Linked DNA regions of Pelorhabdus rhamnosifermentans. The protein of the gene in region 2 interacts with the protein of the main gene of each other region in a pairwise test. Links are inferred from orthologs where the notes say so. Each region holds a gene or a part of one and is shown on either strand. Other genes may lie near its edges.

The links. Proteins that work in one complex are often made in the same cells at the same time.
Region 1: the proteins of groL (region 2) and Ga0466249_RS00215 interact in binary tests that used the Escherichia coli proteins (3 or more experiments, as listed by UniProt). The link is inferred for Pelorhabdus rhamnosifermentans from one-to-one orthologs.

The regions. Positions count from the first base shown.
Region 1 is NZ_JAHGVE010000001.1:33,135-41,086, reverse strand. Bases 2,960-5,896 are described here. They hold Ga0466249_RS00215 (ABC transporter ATP-binding protein), read right to left. Parts: upstream 4,839-5,896; coding sequence 4,080-4,838; downstream 2,960-4,079. Other genes in these bases: Ga0466249_RS00205 (SpoIVB peptidase S55 domain-containing protein), read right to left, coding at 5,755-5,896; Ga0466249_RS00210 (MlaE family ABC transporter permease), read right to left, coding at 4,874-5,641; Ga0466249_RS00220 (MlaD family protein), read right to left, coding at 2,960-4,083. Outside these bases: Ga0466249_RS00230 (translocation/assembly module TamB domain-containing protein), read right to left, coding at 1-1,276; Ga0466249_RS00225 (TolC family protein), read right to left, coding at 1,399-2,706; more of Ga0466249_RS00220, read right to left, coding at 2,803-2,959; more of Ga0466249_RS00205, read right to left, coding at 5,897-7,539; Ga0466249_RS00200 (biotin/lipoyl-containing protein), read right to left, coding at 7,545-7,856; Ga0466249_RS00195 (phosphodiester glycosidase family protein), read right to left, coding at 7,943-7,952. UniProt on the Escherichia coli protein: Part of the ABC transporter complex MlaFEDB, which is involved in a phospholipid transport pathway that maintains lipid asymmetry in the outer membrane by retrograde trafficking of phospholipids from the outer membrane to the inner membrane.
Region 2 is NZ_JAHGVE010000021.1:38,261-45,063, forward strand. Bases 139-3,093 are described here. They hold groL (chaperonin GroEL), read right to left. Parts: upstream 2,465-3,093; coding sequence 812-2,464; downstream 139-811. Other genes in these bases: groES (co-chaperone GroES), read right to left, coding at 2,495-2,779; Ga0466249_RS19590 (ANTAR domain-containing response regulator), read right to left, coding at 2,968-3,093. Outside these bases: more of Ga0466249_RS19590, read right to left, coding at 3,094-3,543; Ga0466249_RS19595 (sensor histidine kinase), read right to left, coding at 3,547-4,971; tRNA (adenosine(37)-N6)-threonylcarbamoyltransferase complex transferase subunit TsaD, read right to left, coding at 5,038-6,096; Ga0466249_RS19605 (alpha/beta-type small acid-soluble spore protein), read left to right, coding at 6,217-6,417; rimI (ribosomal protein S18-alanine N-acetyltransferase), read right to left, coding at 6,499-6,803.

The DNA of each region.
Region 1 (7,952 bases), on a different replicon or contig from region 2:
CCAGTGCAGCACTATCAATATGGCGACCTGAAAGATGCAGGGAACCTGTCGCGCTAGCTAAATCCACCTGCCCATTCCCGGTAAGAGTTCCACCAAGCAGATCGGCTGACAAATGTTGAACAGACAATTCTTGATTGGCTAAATGAATATGCGCACGCCCTTGATTCACTGCATAGCCTTCGGCCTTCAGATTCTGAACACTGACTGTGCCGTCAATGACAGGCTGAGACACGCGCCCTGCGACTTGGAAGGCTACGTTGAGCTGTCCTGCGGCTTCGATAGGCAAAGGAAGGGCGGATAGATCTAAATTCACCCCTGTGATGGATAAGTGAATAACAGGCTCATCCGTATTGAACAGCACCTGCCCGCTAATGGCGAAGGGCTGGTCACCCAATGTGGCCTCCGTATGATAAAAATCCAGGCAATCTTGCGTAAAGGTAACAAAACCATGAATCTGTTGAAGTTCACGTCCATCAAGACTAACGGCAATTTCCTTCAGTTCACTTTCACCGGAAAAAACAAGCGGCTTATCTTTTTCACTCACTACAGACAGTGTAAAATTCGCTAGCTTTCCCTCATGTACTTGAATTTTCTCCAATTGAGACTGACCACTCAACAAAGGTAAAAAGGACTGCAAATCAATCAGGGGCGCCTGAATGCGCAGATGATGGGTTCCGCCATCATTCAGTCGACCTACCACAGTAAAGGCATTGCCGCTTACCTCCCCAGCAAGATCAACGGCAGCGGCCGATGCATTTTCTAAGTTGACCTTACCTGTTAAGTGATCCAACGTCCAGCTTCCTTGGGGCAGCGTTAGATTAACGGACCCTTGATCAATATCAATTAAACTGCGCAGCGAAGGCTGATCTGCTGGCTTCTCCTTCAAAAGCTGATCAACATTCCATTTGCCATCGGCTCCCTCAGTAACAAATAACTGCGGAGTAGCTATTTGAATTTCTTTAATCATATGTATAGCGGGCTCATGTCCCCAAAAAAGCTCCCACAATGAAAAAGAAACTTTCACTTCAGGGCTTATTAAAATGGGTTGGCCCTCTGAATCTTCAATTTCTACCTGCTGAAGAGTCATGCTCGTCGGAGAATTTATAACAATATTGCCAATTTTTACAGGCTGCCCCAGTGACTTAGAAAGTTGCTGCGCAATGTCTGTCGTAATATTCTGCAGCACTGGCTGACTCTGGTTATGCCAAATGAGTGCACCACTGACAAGCACGGCAAGGATGAGGCTGAAAAATAGCCATGCCTTTCTCTTCTGCATAATAAACCTCCTGATGAATCGGATTAAAAGATAATTCGACAAGTCCCCCCTCCCATCCTCCTCTGTGTCATACATGAAAAAAGCTCTCGCCAAAAAAAGCGAGAGCTCCATTTTAAAACCGACTAGATACCAATTCCCATGGCCTTGTCCAGTTGTGCTTTACTTGTATTATAATCGTATAAAGCTTGAACATTATTGGTTTTTGCCAAAGTCAAAGCCGACTCAGCATCCATAACATCCAAATTTGTACCAACACCTGACGCATAGCGAACTTGCGCGATATGATAGTTTTCTAATGCCTGATCTACCGTAACCTGTGTTGTTGCAATCCGTTTTTCAGCATTTCTCAGACTCAAATAATCCTGACGAACTTCGAGTTCAATGCCGTCTTTCGTTTGCTTCGCTTGATGCACTGACTTGTCTACAGAAGAGGTAGCCGCTCTGACTTTAGCTTTCGTAAGACCGGCATCAAAAATGTCCCAGCTGGCAGTCACGCCAACAGACCAATTGTTATTATCTGTACCAAGCAGATGTGTATCATTCCAGTCTTCACTTGCGCCTAAACTGACAGCAGGCTTCTGGTTACTCTCAGCAACACTGATCCCTTCTTTGGCACTCGCAATACTAATGTCAGCCTGCAGACTCTCGGGGCGATGCTTAAGAGCATAATCCACACATTCCGTCACAGGCGTAGAGAATTTCTTATATTGTAATTCCTCTTTGACTTTCAGCTCTGTTCCCATAGGAAGACCAATAATGTTATTCAAACTGGCTACAGCCAAATCGTATTTGTTTTGTGCCTCAAGCAAAGTTTGCCTGGCATTCGCCAAATTGACTTCAGAAAGAAGTACGTCAGACTTGGCGACAGTTCCGACATCGAACTGAGCCTGTACATTATTCAAATGGCCTTCTAAATCATTTACTTCTTCCTGGTTCACCTTCACAAGGCTCTTGGTTTGCAAAATAGAATAATAGCCATTGGTCGCATTTAACCGAAGTTGCTGCTTTGTTGACACAATACTTAAATCGGCGCTATTTAAGGCCAGTTTAGCCTGATTAACTTGTCCTTCAACAGAACCCCCTGTATAAAGCGGTAGAGTCAGACTGACTTTATTATCAAATTTATTACTCACTATGTATTGATTTTTTGTTGATTGTGACGCTGCCGTACTGGCACGCCCGCCTGAAAAAGTATAATTTAATTTTGGCTGATAGCCTGTTTGAGCTTCGTTAAGCGTTTCGATTGCCGCCTCACGATCCGTCTCAGCCATTTTCACTGACGGATTATTCTTAAGTGCTAAGGCTACACTGTCATCCAAGGAAATTTCTACAGGTGCCGCCCAAACGGTTGAAGCACTCCACATCAGCGTACTGCTAAACAGCATTAAGGCGATACTTTTTTTTACAAAAGATTGTTTTTTCACTTTCATTGCTATTTTTAATCCTCCCCGAATGTAATCAACGACTTGCTGACTCTTTAGTCAATACAGATTTATTATAGGGCTCTTCATAAAAGGTGTCAATGATTAAAACAGGCGGCGAATGCCAAAATAAGTATTTTTGTCCGCCTGCCGATTGACACTGTCTGTTTGCCCCACAAGAGCCATATTATCCGATAGTTTGTACTCTGTCCGAAGTCTCACTTTGACTTCATTGGGATCATAGACATCCACGGAAAAACGTAAATCATCGCTGAGGTGTGTGTCTAACCCCACACCGGCCTTACCGCTTATAACTCCAAATCGCTGGGCAAGACCATCATTTTCGCTTCCTATCTGAAAGTCCAGCTTACTCGTTTCCCCCACATTGTCCACCCCAAGAACAGCAAAATCCTGGGGCGATGTGTAAACCTTAAAATCAGCATTACTGCGATATTTTTCTGTATGCGGATTATAGAAAAAATCTAAGCCACCAGTCGTATGAATATCGCCGACTTTACCTAAAAGTCTGTTTGCCTTTTCACTGGCCTCCCTGGCATTTTGCAAAGTATCCTTGATATTCTGAGCTGTTTTAGGATCTGTTGCCACACCTTCGAAAGACTTTGCCATATTTTCAATGCGCTCACTCGTCAGCTTAATATTATGGACGGCAGCCGTCAAGTCGGCTGCTGTCTGTCCATTGTTATCTACGCGGGCCACCATACTATCCATCCGTCCGGCAACACTATTCAAACTTTCGGCCATGGCTTTCAAATTTGCTACCATGAGATGAACATCTTGCTCATTATTGACTGCCATGCGCGCTAAACTGGCTGATAAAACATTGAAGTTATCTGTAATAACCTTCATATTAAGTGCTGAATCCTTGAGAGCTGCTTTGACTTTTTCATCGCCAATAATATCATTAAGCGACTGTACTAAGGCATGAACATCAGCGAGCACCCTGTCAGCCGAGCTAATCAAGTTGGCAATCCCCTGCGGATCTTCACCAAATACAATAGCGCCCGCTGCGATGGTACTCCCATTTCCCACAGCAGGTGGCACAATACTAATAAATTTTTCTCCAAGCAGACCATCTGTGCCAATGGTAAAATGCGATCCGTCAGGAATCTCGGTGCCTTTATGAATACGAACGAGCACTTTAATGCCCTCAGGTGCAATGGTTACCGTTTCTACCTGGCCGACTTCTACTCCGGCAAAGCGTACCAGATTCCCCTGGGTCAAACCGTTTACGTCATGAAACATGGCATAAACGGGATAGCCCTTGTCGCCCAAACTGAAACGACTGAGACCAAACAACATGCCTGCCAGTAACACAATAGCCGATAGAGTAACGGCTCCTACTTTAGCTTCTGAATTTAAACTCACAGGGACTCCCTCCCTTTCGCCAGTTTAGCCTTTCTCACACCATGGATAAACCGCCAAACAAGTGGATCGGCACTTGTTTTAAATTCTGCCGGCAAGCCCAGCGCAATGATTTGACCATCATGAATCATGGCCATACGATCCGCAATGGTAAAGGCACTCTCCATATTGTGTGTAACCACAATACTCGTAACGCACAAACGACGCCGCGTATTGACAATGAGACGATCAATCGTAGCCGACATAACGGGGTCGAGTCCTGCTGAAGGTTCGTCATAAAGCACGATCTGAGGATCACTCGCGACAGCTCTGGCCAAGCTCACCCGTTTTTTCATGCCGCCTGACAATTCGTTCGGCCAGTCATTTTCATGACCGAACAAACCGACTAGCCGCAGTTTACGACGCACGATTTGTTGAATCTCATCCTCATTTTTCGTCGAATGTTCACGCAAACCAAAAGCTACATTTTCGCCTACTGTCAAGAAATCGAACAAAGCCGAATATTGAAAAACCATCCCCATTTGCAGGCGAACCTGGTTCATTTCGTCTTCTGTCAAAGAAGTAATCTCGCGATCATCAAAATAAATCTTCCCACTTGTTGGCTTTAAAAGTCCAATGAGCAAGCGAAGCAAGGTGCTTTTACCTGAACCGCTCGCTCCGATAATCACCATAATTTCACCTGTATCAATGGTTAGGCTAATATTTTTTAAAATGTCCCGTCCACGCATAGTGACACTGACATTTTCTAACCGAATCATAGCTTCCCCTCGCTGTTCTTACGGACTAAAAACCGTTAATAGAGTAAGAGTGATAAGAAATAGTTACTAACAAAAATCAAAATAATGGCCGTCACCACAGAACCTGTCGTAGCCTTACCAACACCTTCGGCGCCATTCTCCGTTGTCAAACCCTTATGACAACCAACAAGAGCAATAATCACGCCAAAAAACATGGCCTTAATTAACCCACCCATAACATCATTTGGAATACAAAAAACCCGGATGGAATGTACAAAAGCAAAATGCGTAATACCGGCATACTGCGTTGCCATGAGATATCCGCCAATTGTGCCAATAACATTGCCGAAAATAACGAGGACAGGCATCATCATGACACAGGCTAACAGCCGGGGCACAACAAGATAAGCAATTGGACTTACAGCCATCACTCGCAGGGCATCAATTTGTTCTGTCACCTTCATGGAACCGATCTCTGCCGCAATGGCAGCACCGACACGCCCAGCTACAACGACACCAGTCAGAACGGGAGCCAATTCACGCCCCATGGCAATAGCAATAACACCTCCAACAGATGATTGAGCACCATACTTAATAAATTCGTGAGCAATTTGTACGGTCATGACCATGCCGGTAAATAACATCGTCAATAGTACAATAGGCAGCGAATCCGCACCAAGATGAGCCATCTGACGCAACAAGGGCTTGGCTTTTACTGTATGTACAACAGCAAAAGAACTGCGAACCATAATGGCCGTTCGCCCACTCACTTCAAGCACATTTAGGACTACTTTCCCTATTTTCTCAAGTAATTTTATCACCATAACGGCCATCCTCACTACATTAAATGCAAGTAATGAACTTTGTATTTATTCCCTATGCCAAACAAGTTTTCCTGCAATTTTTGACTGAACAAAAAAAACACCCCAACGGGGTGTTATTTACTGACATTCAAAACAACTTGCGCATCACCATCAATGACATAATCTGTTGCCAGAGAGGTTTTGTCTTTTTTATCATTCCCTATTAGTTTCTGATCCATGACAGCTGTCTGAGCCAAATTTGCTTGCTGATGATTATTTTTGGCTGTTGTTGATGAAGGAGCTGTCGTATCACCGGATTCAGCGCCAGTATCAAGAACTTCAACAACAAGATCATTATTCCGGTCACGATGAACAAAATCATCAATTTGATCGGAAAAACTGCGTAATTTTTTGTCAGGCTTGAGCATGTCCATATCAATGCCTTGACGTTTTAATAACATCTGTGTAAGCGGGACCATGCCGCCGCCACGGACTTCCAACATGAGCGATCCCGTCGACTGATTTTTTGGCACGACATACGAGATGGTTCGAACAATGCTTGCACCGCGATAAGGCTTGAGGGTGACATCAATATTGACACTGTCACCTGGCTTTACAACCGCATTGCTGGCAACCTTAGCTGACATCAGCGTTGCGGTTTTCCGGGCACTTTCTACCGTTACATTTACTTTAACATCAAATAAATCAACCGGATTAAACCGATTGTTTGTCAACATGTCAAGCGCTTCGTGAAGCTCGGCAACGGAAATCTCACTTAGTTTAGCCGGAGTGTAAAATAGATTCTCTCTTTTCACGCCTTCATCAGGAAGGCCGCGACCTGTAATTTCAAAGCTGACCTTGGCTGTTCCGCCACCATCACGATCCATAGCCTTTTGAATGGTGTTATAAACACCCGTAGCCCCTAAAATAGGCGCAAGGGCTTCGTCACGCACCACTTGATAATCAGACTCTACTGTACGCTGCAAATCTTGATCAGTCACAGACACCCGAAAGGGAATAATATAGGGGTATTGATGAAGCTGACCAGCTATTCCAGTACCACGATCCTGATTAATTGTCCCCACCAGATCACCTGTCGTACCGACTTTAAAAGGACTGTCCAGGCTGCTTACTGTCGTGTAAATATAGGCATTTGTCGCTAAAAAATCAACAAAACCTTTTTGTAAAAAAGGATGACCAAAAGCAACAAATTTATCCCCGTCAACATAGGTCACTGTCCCTAATGCACCAATATTGACGTCCCCACGCACAAGCTCTACGCCAATGGAACTTCCTGGTTCGATAGCTCCATATTGGGTCCCTGCGGGAACATCCCCCACTTCAAATGGAACAAGATGAAAAGGTTCAAGCTGAGTCTGTAAGTATTGGAGGGTTTGACTGTTATAACCAGACACCATGAGAGGAGTCGTAAGCGGCTTTGCGTTTTCCAGCTTCTCATCCTTGATGTCAGGCTCAGTTGGTGGAATCAGCTCCACACTGGGCTTTGTAATATCGAGATTTTTTAGCATGTCAGCAATAGGCGTAACCATACCCACCCTATGATCCGCTAGCGACCAACCATAAGCAATAGCACCAATCAGTTTACCACCGATATAAACAGGACTGCCACTCATGCCTTGCGCAATACCACCTGTGCGATTAATGACATCCCCAGATGTACGAACAAGGATCAAATCACCGCCTGCTGCTCCCTTGCCTTTCATGATGCCAAGAATTTCTACATCAAAATCCTCTATTTTCGTACCTTGAACAACTGTTTTTCCTATGCCGTGCATGCCTGCCTGCAATTCGTTAATAGGCAAAATGGCAGGTGCTGCCCATCCTGCCGTCAGCGGAAAAAGCCATGCGGCCAGCAGTCCTATGAACAGCACCCGTAACGTGGTAAACAAACGGATCATCCTTTCTATTTGCGCTGCACCTGCTCGATGCGAACGAGTACATCTCCTGTATGAATCATATCGCCAGGATGAACGAGCACTTCTCTTACGATTCCGTTGACATTGGCCCGTGTAGCGGGTACCGGTCCGACTGGCGTTTCAATCATCACAAGGGGAACTCCCACCTTCACCTCTGTGCCTGCTACAACCAACCTTTCTGACAAAACCTTGCCTGTGAGCACGCCTTTTTGATCTACCAATGAAGCTGCGGCTGCGTACGTCATGGCCAAAGCTAACACTAGCAAAGTGATAAGGGCAATTTTTCTGGTCCTCATCATAAACACCTCACTTTTATGCTGCTTCTTAATTCTTTTATTCTCACTTTCCATTATACCTGTTTAGCCGCTTTTAGCAACATAAATCATTATTTGGCA
Region 2 (6,803 bases):
CCCCAATTCGTGGGCATATTCCGTCAGGCTGTATCCTAAAATTATTGTTTTATTATCGCTTGCCGCTGCTTAATTGACAACTCTCTCAATACCTTACAAAGTCTCTGCCGTAATAGCTTTATTTCAACTACTTCGGCTACATCGATATGATCCGTTTGTGATTCAAAACAACTTTCAATATTTTCATGATTAACATATCACTGTTTCTTTTTAATCATATTCCATACAGCTGTATTTAACACGACTTTCAACGTATCCAGAACATACTATAACCCCAATAACAATATTCTAAAATATGAATTGCAGCCTCCTAAAACGAAAGCGTCAAGAAGAATAATAAACGTAACCGAAAAGACAATTAAAGAATCGGAAATACATCGTTCTAAACAAAACAAATTTAAAATGTTGAATCGAGATAGATGGCATAATAAAGATTTTGTTTTTTTGTTGAACGTTATCCTGGTTATCCGATTTATGTAAAACTTATTGAGATAAGAATGGCAAGATTATTAAAAATAGCGGAACTTGATAATTCTCTTACACCTCATAGTTTGCGACACACACACTTCTCTATTAGCAGAAGCCGGTGTTGGTCTGGAAGAAATAATGGAACGGCTAGGACATTCTTACGATGATACTACAAGAAAGGTTTATCTGCACGTTACAAAAGATATGAAAAAAGAGGCCGCCCAAAAGTTCGGTGAACTTATGGACAACCTCTAATTTTTTTTGCTTATTTCGGTAACAAAATGGTAACATTACGGTCTTTCATGGCTAAAAACCGTGTAGTTACTAGGTTCGTGGGAGCAGATTACATCATGCCGCCCATACCGCCCATACCGCCCATGCCACCCATACCGCCCATAGCAGCGGCAGCAGCAGCACCGTTATCTTTTTCTGGTTTATCTGCAACAAGTGTTTCCGTTGTCAAAACAAGGGATGCAATACTTGCTGCATTCTGCAGAGCAGAACGCGTCACTTTAGCTGGGTCAACAATACCAGCAGCAATCATATCAATGTATTCTTCAGTCAAGGCATTAAAGCCGATGCCTTTTCCTGCTTTCTTCACGTTTTCGACAACGACAGAACCTTCTAGGCCTGCATTATTAGCAATCTGACGAACAGGTTCTTCAATTGCACGTTTTACAATCTCTACGCCTGTTTTTTCATCGCCTGCTGCACTAATTGTATCAAGTACAGGCAAAATATCGATGAAAGTCGTACCGCCACCAGCAACAATGCCTTCTTCAACAGCTGCGCGTGTTGCATTTAAAGCATCTTCAATACGCAGTTTCTTTTCTTTCAGTTCAACTTCAGTAGCTGCACCGACTTGAATAACTGCTACGCCGCCGGACAATTTAGCCAAACGTTCTTGCAGTTTTTCTTTATCAAAATCAGAAGTGGATTCTTCAATGTGGCTTCTGATTTGTGCCGTACGAGCATCAATATCGCTCTTAGAGCCTGCACCATCAACAATCGTTGTTTCTTCTTTCGAAACACGAACTTGACGGGCATGACCCAAATCTTCCAGCGTAACGCTGTCCAGTTTGCGACCCAAATCTTCTGTAATCACAGCACCGCCTGTTAAGATGGCAATATCTTCAAGCATTGCTTTCCGACGATCACCAAAGCCAGGAGCTTTTACAGCAACAGCGCGGAAGGTACCACGAAGTTTATTAACAACAATCGTTGCCAGTGCTTCACCTTCAACGTCTTCAGCAATAACAAGTAATTCCTTACCTTGTTGAACAACTTTTTCAAGGATAGGCAGCAAATCAGCAATAGCACCAATTTTACGGTCTGTAATCAAAATATAAGGATCATTTAACACGGCTTCCATCTTATCTGTATCCGTTACCATGTAAGGGGAAATATAGCCGCGGTCAAACTGCATGCCTTCTACAACATCGAGGTCCGTTCCCATTGTCTTCGATTCTTCAACAGTAATAACACCATCGTTGCCGACTTTTTCCATTGCTTCAGCAATCAAATTGCCGATTTCTTCATCGCCGGCAGAAATAGAAGCTACCTGTGCAATAGCATCTTTTGTTTCTACTTTTTTAGCAGATTTTTTAATATCCTCTACTAAAGCATCGACTGCTTTTTTAATACCTTTTTTCAAGATCATCGGGTTAGCACCAGCAGCAACATTGCGCATACCTTCATGAATCATAGCTTGTGCCAAAAGAGTTGCTGTCGTAGTACCATCACCAGCAACATCATTTGTTTTTGTTGCAACTTCTTTTACTAATTGAGCACCCATATTCTCAAATGGATCTTCTAAATCAATATCACGAGCAATGGTTACACCATCATTCGTAATTGTTGGTGCACCAAATTTTTTATCCAAAACAACATTACGACCCTTAGGTCCAAGTGTTACCTTTACAGCATTTGCAAGAGCATTGACGCCTCTTTCAAGAGCGCGGCGCGCTTCCTCATCAAAAACAATTTGTTTAGCCATTTATGTAACCTCCCTTAATTTCGTATGATATTAGCCTACAATTGCCAGGATATCTCTTTCACTCAATACAAGATAATCTTTGTCATTCACTTTTACTTCAGTTCCAGCATATTTCGAGAACAGAACTTTATCGCCAACTTTTACTTCAAGGGCTACTCTTTGACCATTCTCCATTACTTTACCAGCACCTACAGCAACGATTTCGCCTTCCTGTGGTTTCTCCTTAACAGTATCCGGAAGAACGATTCCGCTCTTGGTTTTTTGCTCCGCTTCTAAAGCTTTAATTACGACTCTGTCGCCTAATGGCTTAATCATGGAAAAATTACCTCCCTTAATGAATGTTGTATCTTTTTTGTTAGCACTCACTTTAGAGGAGTGCTAATTACATAGATTATGATATATAATTTTGGAACAAAAATCAAGTCTTTTCCATAAAAAAACGAATTAAATTTAAAAAATAAACGGCTACCCAACTAAAAAACCGTTAGGCAACCGTTCTATCGTCATTTTTTTGCTGAATTTACAATGGCTTCTGCCACTTCCCGAATCGACTTCCGCTTCGCCATACTATATTGCTGAATTCGCCGATAAGCTTCCCCTTCGCTTAATTGATACGCATCCATCAAAATGCCTTTAGCCCGATCCAAAAGTTTACGCATTTCTAACGAGTTTTTTACATCTTCCAATTCATGTTCTAAATCGCTAATTTCTTTAAATCGCGACAAAGCAATTTCCATGGCTGGAAATAAATTTGCCTCTTTAATTGGTTTCACAAGGTAAGCTAAAACACCTGATTCTTTGGCTTTCTCAACAATTTCCTTCTGACTAAAGGCCGTAAGAAGCAGTACAGGTGCTAATTTTTCATTCGCAATAATTCGGGCCGCCGCAATCCCGTCCATCTTAGGCATTTTAATATCCATAATCACCAAATCAGGGCGAGTTTTACGCACCAGTTCAACGGCGTGGAGTCCATCTGACGCCTCACCGACTACATCATGACCGGCTTCTTCTAATAGTTCCTTTAAATCCATACGAATAATGGATTCATTATCTGCGATAACGATTTTTAACAGTTCCATTTCTCAGCCTCCTTCTCCCTCTGTCATATGAGGTATCGTAATAATCGCCCGTGTTCCACCATCCGATTTTAATTCAAATTTTCCTGACAAATCCGATTCAATGAGTGTCGTAATAATTTGAATGCCAAGACTTTTTAAACTATGCGCATCAAAGCCCGGTGGTAAGCCAATGCCATTATCAAATATTTCTATTTGATAACAATCAGATAAAGATCGAATATCAATACCAATAATGCCCTCTCGCCTGCCAACAAAACCATGCTCAATAGAATTTTGAATAAGTTCATTAATAGCCAAAGCTAAACTTGTTGCGCAATCAGAAGGAAGGATAACTGTTTCACCGTTAAATACCGTTTGAATATTAAAATCTGGTTCCATCATATTTTGAATAACCGAATCTAAGATGTTTTTGGCTACTTCAGCCACATTGATTGTTTCCACATCCTGTTGTGATAAAAACTCATGAATGACAGAAATACTTAAAATACGATTAATACATTCTTTCAGAGAAGCCTTTACATCGGCTGAAGAAGATCGCCTAGCCTGCAAACTCAATAGACTGGCAATAGTTTGCAGATTATTTTTGACGCGATGATGAATTTCCTGAATAACAGCCGACTTAATGAGCAATTCTTTTTCCTTTTTCTTAATCTCCGTAACATCACTGACAATAAACAAGGTACGAATCACTTTTTCATCGACAACAACTGGAATGGCACGTTGATTAAAAACAAAGTCGCCTGTTTCAATCTCCAGTTCCTGAGCCACTCCGTGAGCAATCGCCTTTTGTACCACTTTCATATGACTGCGCCTGTCTGACACACGCCGTCCCACGACACGCCCCACGCCAAGAACCTTGTAGATACTTGCAGCAACAGCATTGGAAAAAACGACATGACCACTTTCCCCTACAATAATAATACCATCCCGCGCATTGAGCCGTCTAAAAATATTTTCCATTTTAGCGCGACTCGTAGACAATAACAAAAAGGCCATTTCAACCAAAACAGGGTGGGCCCCAGCACGAGCCTCTTCATGACTGGCCTCAAAACTGACCACAGCAATCACGGTACCCGCTTTATCGCGAATCGCATGAGTCTCCATTTCGAGCACATCCATACCGATTTCCCATTCTCTTTGACCCGAAATATGTTCGCCACACGTCATTGTACGCCAGACAAGTGGCTCTTCCGTCGCCCTAACCGTTGTTCCTAAAAGGTGGGGGCGATACTCAATAAAGCTTGTATTAGGCCTCACCTGAGCAACAATCGCCAAAAAATGCTTGGACTTTGTCTTAGTATACACAGTGATTTGGGCATGCGACAAATCAGCAGCGATGCCAAGCAAAACAGCCAGCTGTTCGAGCTGTTCAATTTGTTCCGTACTGAGTCCAGTAACTTTACGACAAATATCACCGATAACGCCCATAGGTTGCCTCCCTTGTGCTATATAAATACTCTATGATTCAACACAAGAAGAAAATATCCTTGTAAATTAGTAAAGATTATTGTTTTTTTCATTAAAAGATTGGCCAAGACGCATCGTCGGGCGAGCATTTAATGATAAAGAAGAGATTTTACCAGCTAAAAACTGATAATGAGCCCGACAGGCCACCATAGCAGCATTATCCGTACAAAGCACCGTTTGCGGATAATAGAACTGAATATTCTGGATAGCAAGTGCATTAGCCAGATGGCTACGAAGTGATGAATTCGCTGCCACACCACCAGCCAAAACGACCTTTTTAAGATCGTACTCCTGTGCTGCTTGCAACGTTTTTTCGACTAAAACATCCACAATAGCCGCTTGAAAACTCGCTGCCACATCGGCATGAACGATGGCTTCTCCCTTTTGCCTCGCTGAATTTAAATAGTTGAGCACAGCCGATTTCAGACCACTAAAACTAAATTCATAACTGCCATGGCCTGTTAAGGCCCGTGGAAAATGGATAGCAGCCGAATCACCCTCGGCTGCAAGCCGATCAATATGGGGACCGCCGGGATAAGGCAACCCCATGACGCGTGCTATCTTATCAAAAGCCTCCCCTGCTGCATCATCGCGTGTTTGACCAATCAACAAAAACTCATTATAAGAGGCTACCTTCACTAGCGAGGTGTGCCCGCCTGACACAACAAGCGCCAGAAACGGCGGTTCTAAATCAGGATGCGTAAGGAGATTGGCAAAAATATGGCCTTCCAGATGATGAACACCGACAAGGGGCAGCCTTTTCGCAAAAGCCAAAGCTTTGGCTGCCGCCACACCGACAAGGAGAGCCCCTACCAAACCAGGTCCATAGGTAACGCCAATAGCGGATATTTCATCTAGTGTCACCTGAGCTTCTCTTAGTGCCTGATCAATCACAGGAACGACCTGTTCAATATGTTTGCGGGATGCAATTTCAGGTACAACACCGCCAAATTTTTGGTGAACAGGAACCTGTGAGGAAATGACGTTCGAAAGGATGGTCCGACCGTCTCGAACGACGGCAGCCGAGGTTTCATCACAGCTTGTTTCAAGACCAAGAACCAAAGTCGAATGTATGTTGTTATCCAAATTTATCAAGAAAAATGCCCCCAGTAGTTTCCTTCTAAAATCACGTATGTTATGCACAAAAATCAGACAAATTAAGAGTGGACAGAAAAACAAGATCGTCCACGAAAGGAGGTTTTAACTATGGCACGCTCACGTAAACCAGTGACTCCCGCTGCCGAAAACGCCTTAGATCAAATGAAAATGGAAATTGCTTCTGAGTTAGGTGTAGCTGAGCGCGTACGTTCTTCGGGCTGGGCTACAATGACTTCCGCCGATTGCGGTCGTGTCGGTGGCCACATGGTTCGTAAGATGATCGAGAACTACGAACAAACTCTCCGGTAAACACCTAGGGCGGTTTTTCCGCCCTTTTATTTTTTCACCACCAGCACAAAACAGGAAAGTGCTGAATATTTTATAGAGCAATCACCCTTCAGCCACGAAAGTGGCTTTTTTTATATCCAACCACATAATAAGAGCATCTTCATTACTTTCGGTGTAATAACGTGGTCGAATACCTTTAGCAGTAAAACCGAATTGCCGATACATATTTTGAGCGATTTCATTGGACGCACGTACCTCAAGTGTCATCCGCTCCGCCCCTTGCTGCTGAGCATAAAGAATAAGAGATGCCATGAGTTGTTTACCAATGCCTTGCCCGCGATATTTGGGCAGTACAGCCACATTCGTAACATGAGCTTCGTCAAAGATCATCCACATACCCGCATAGG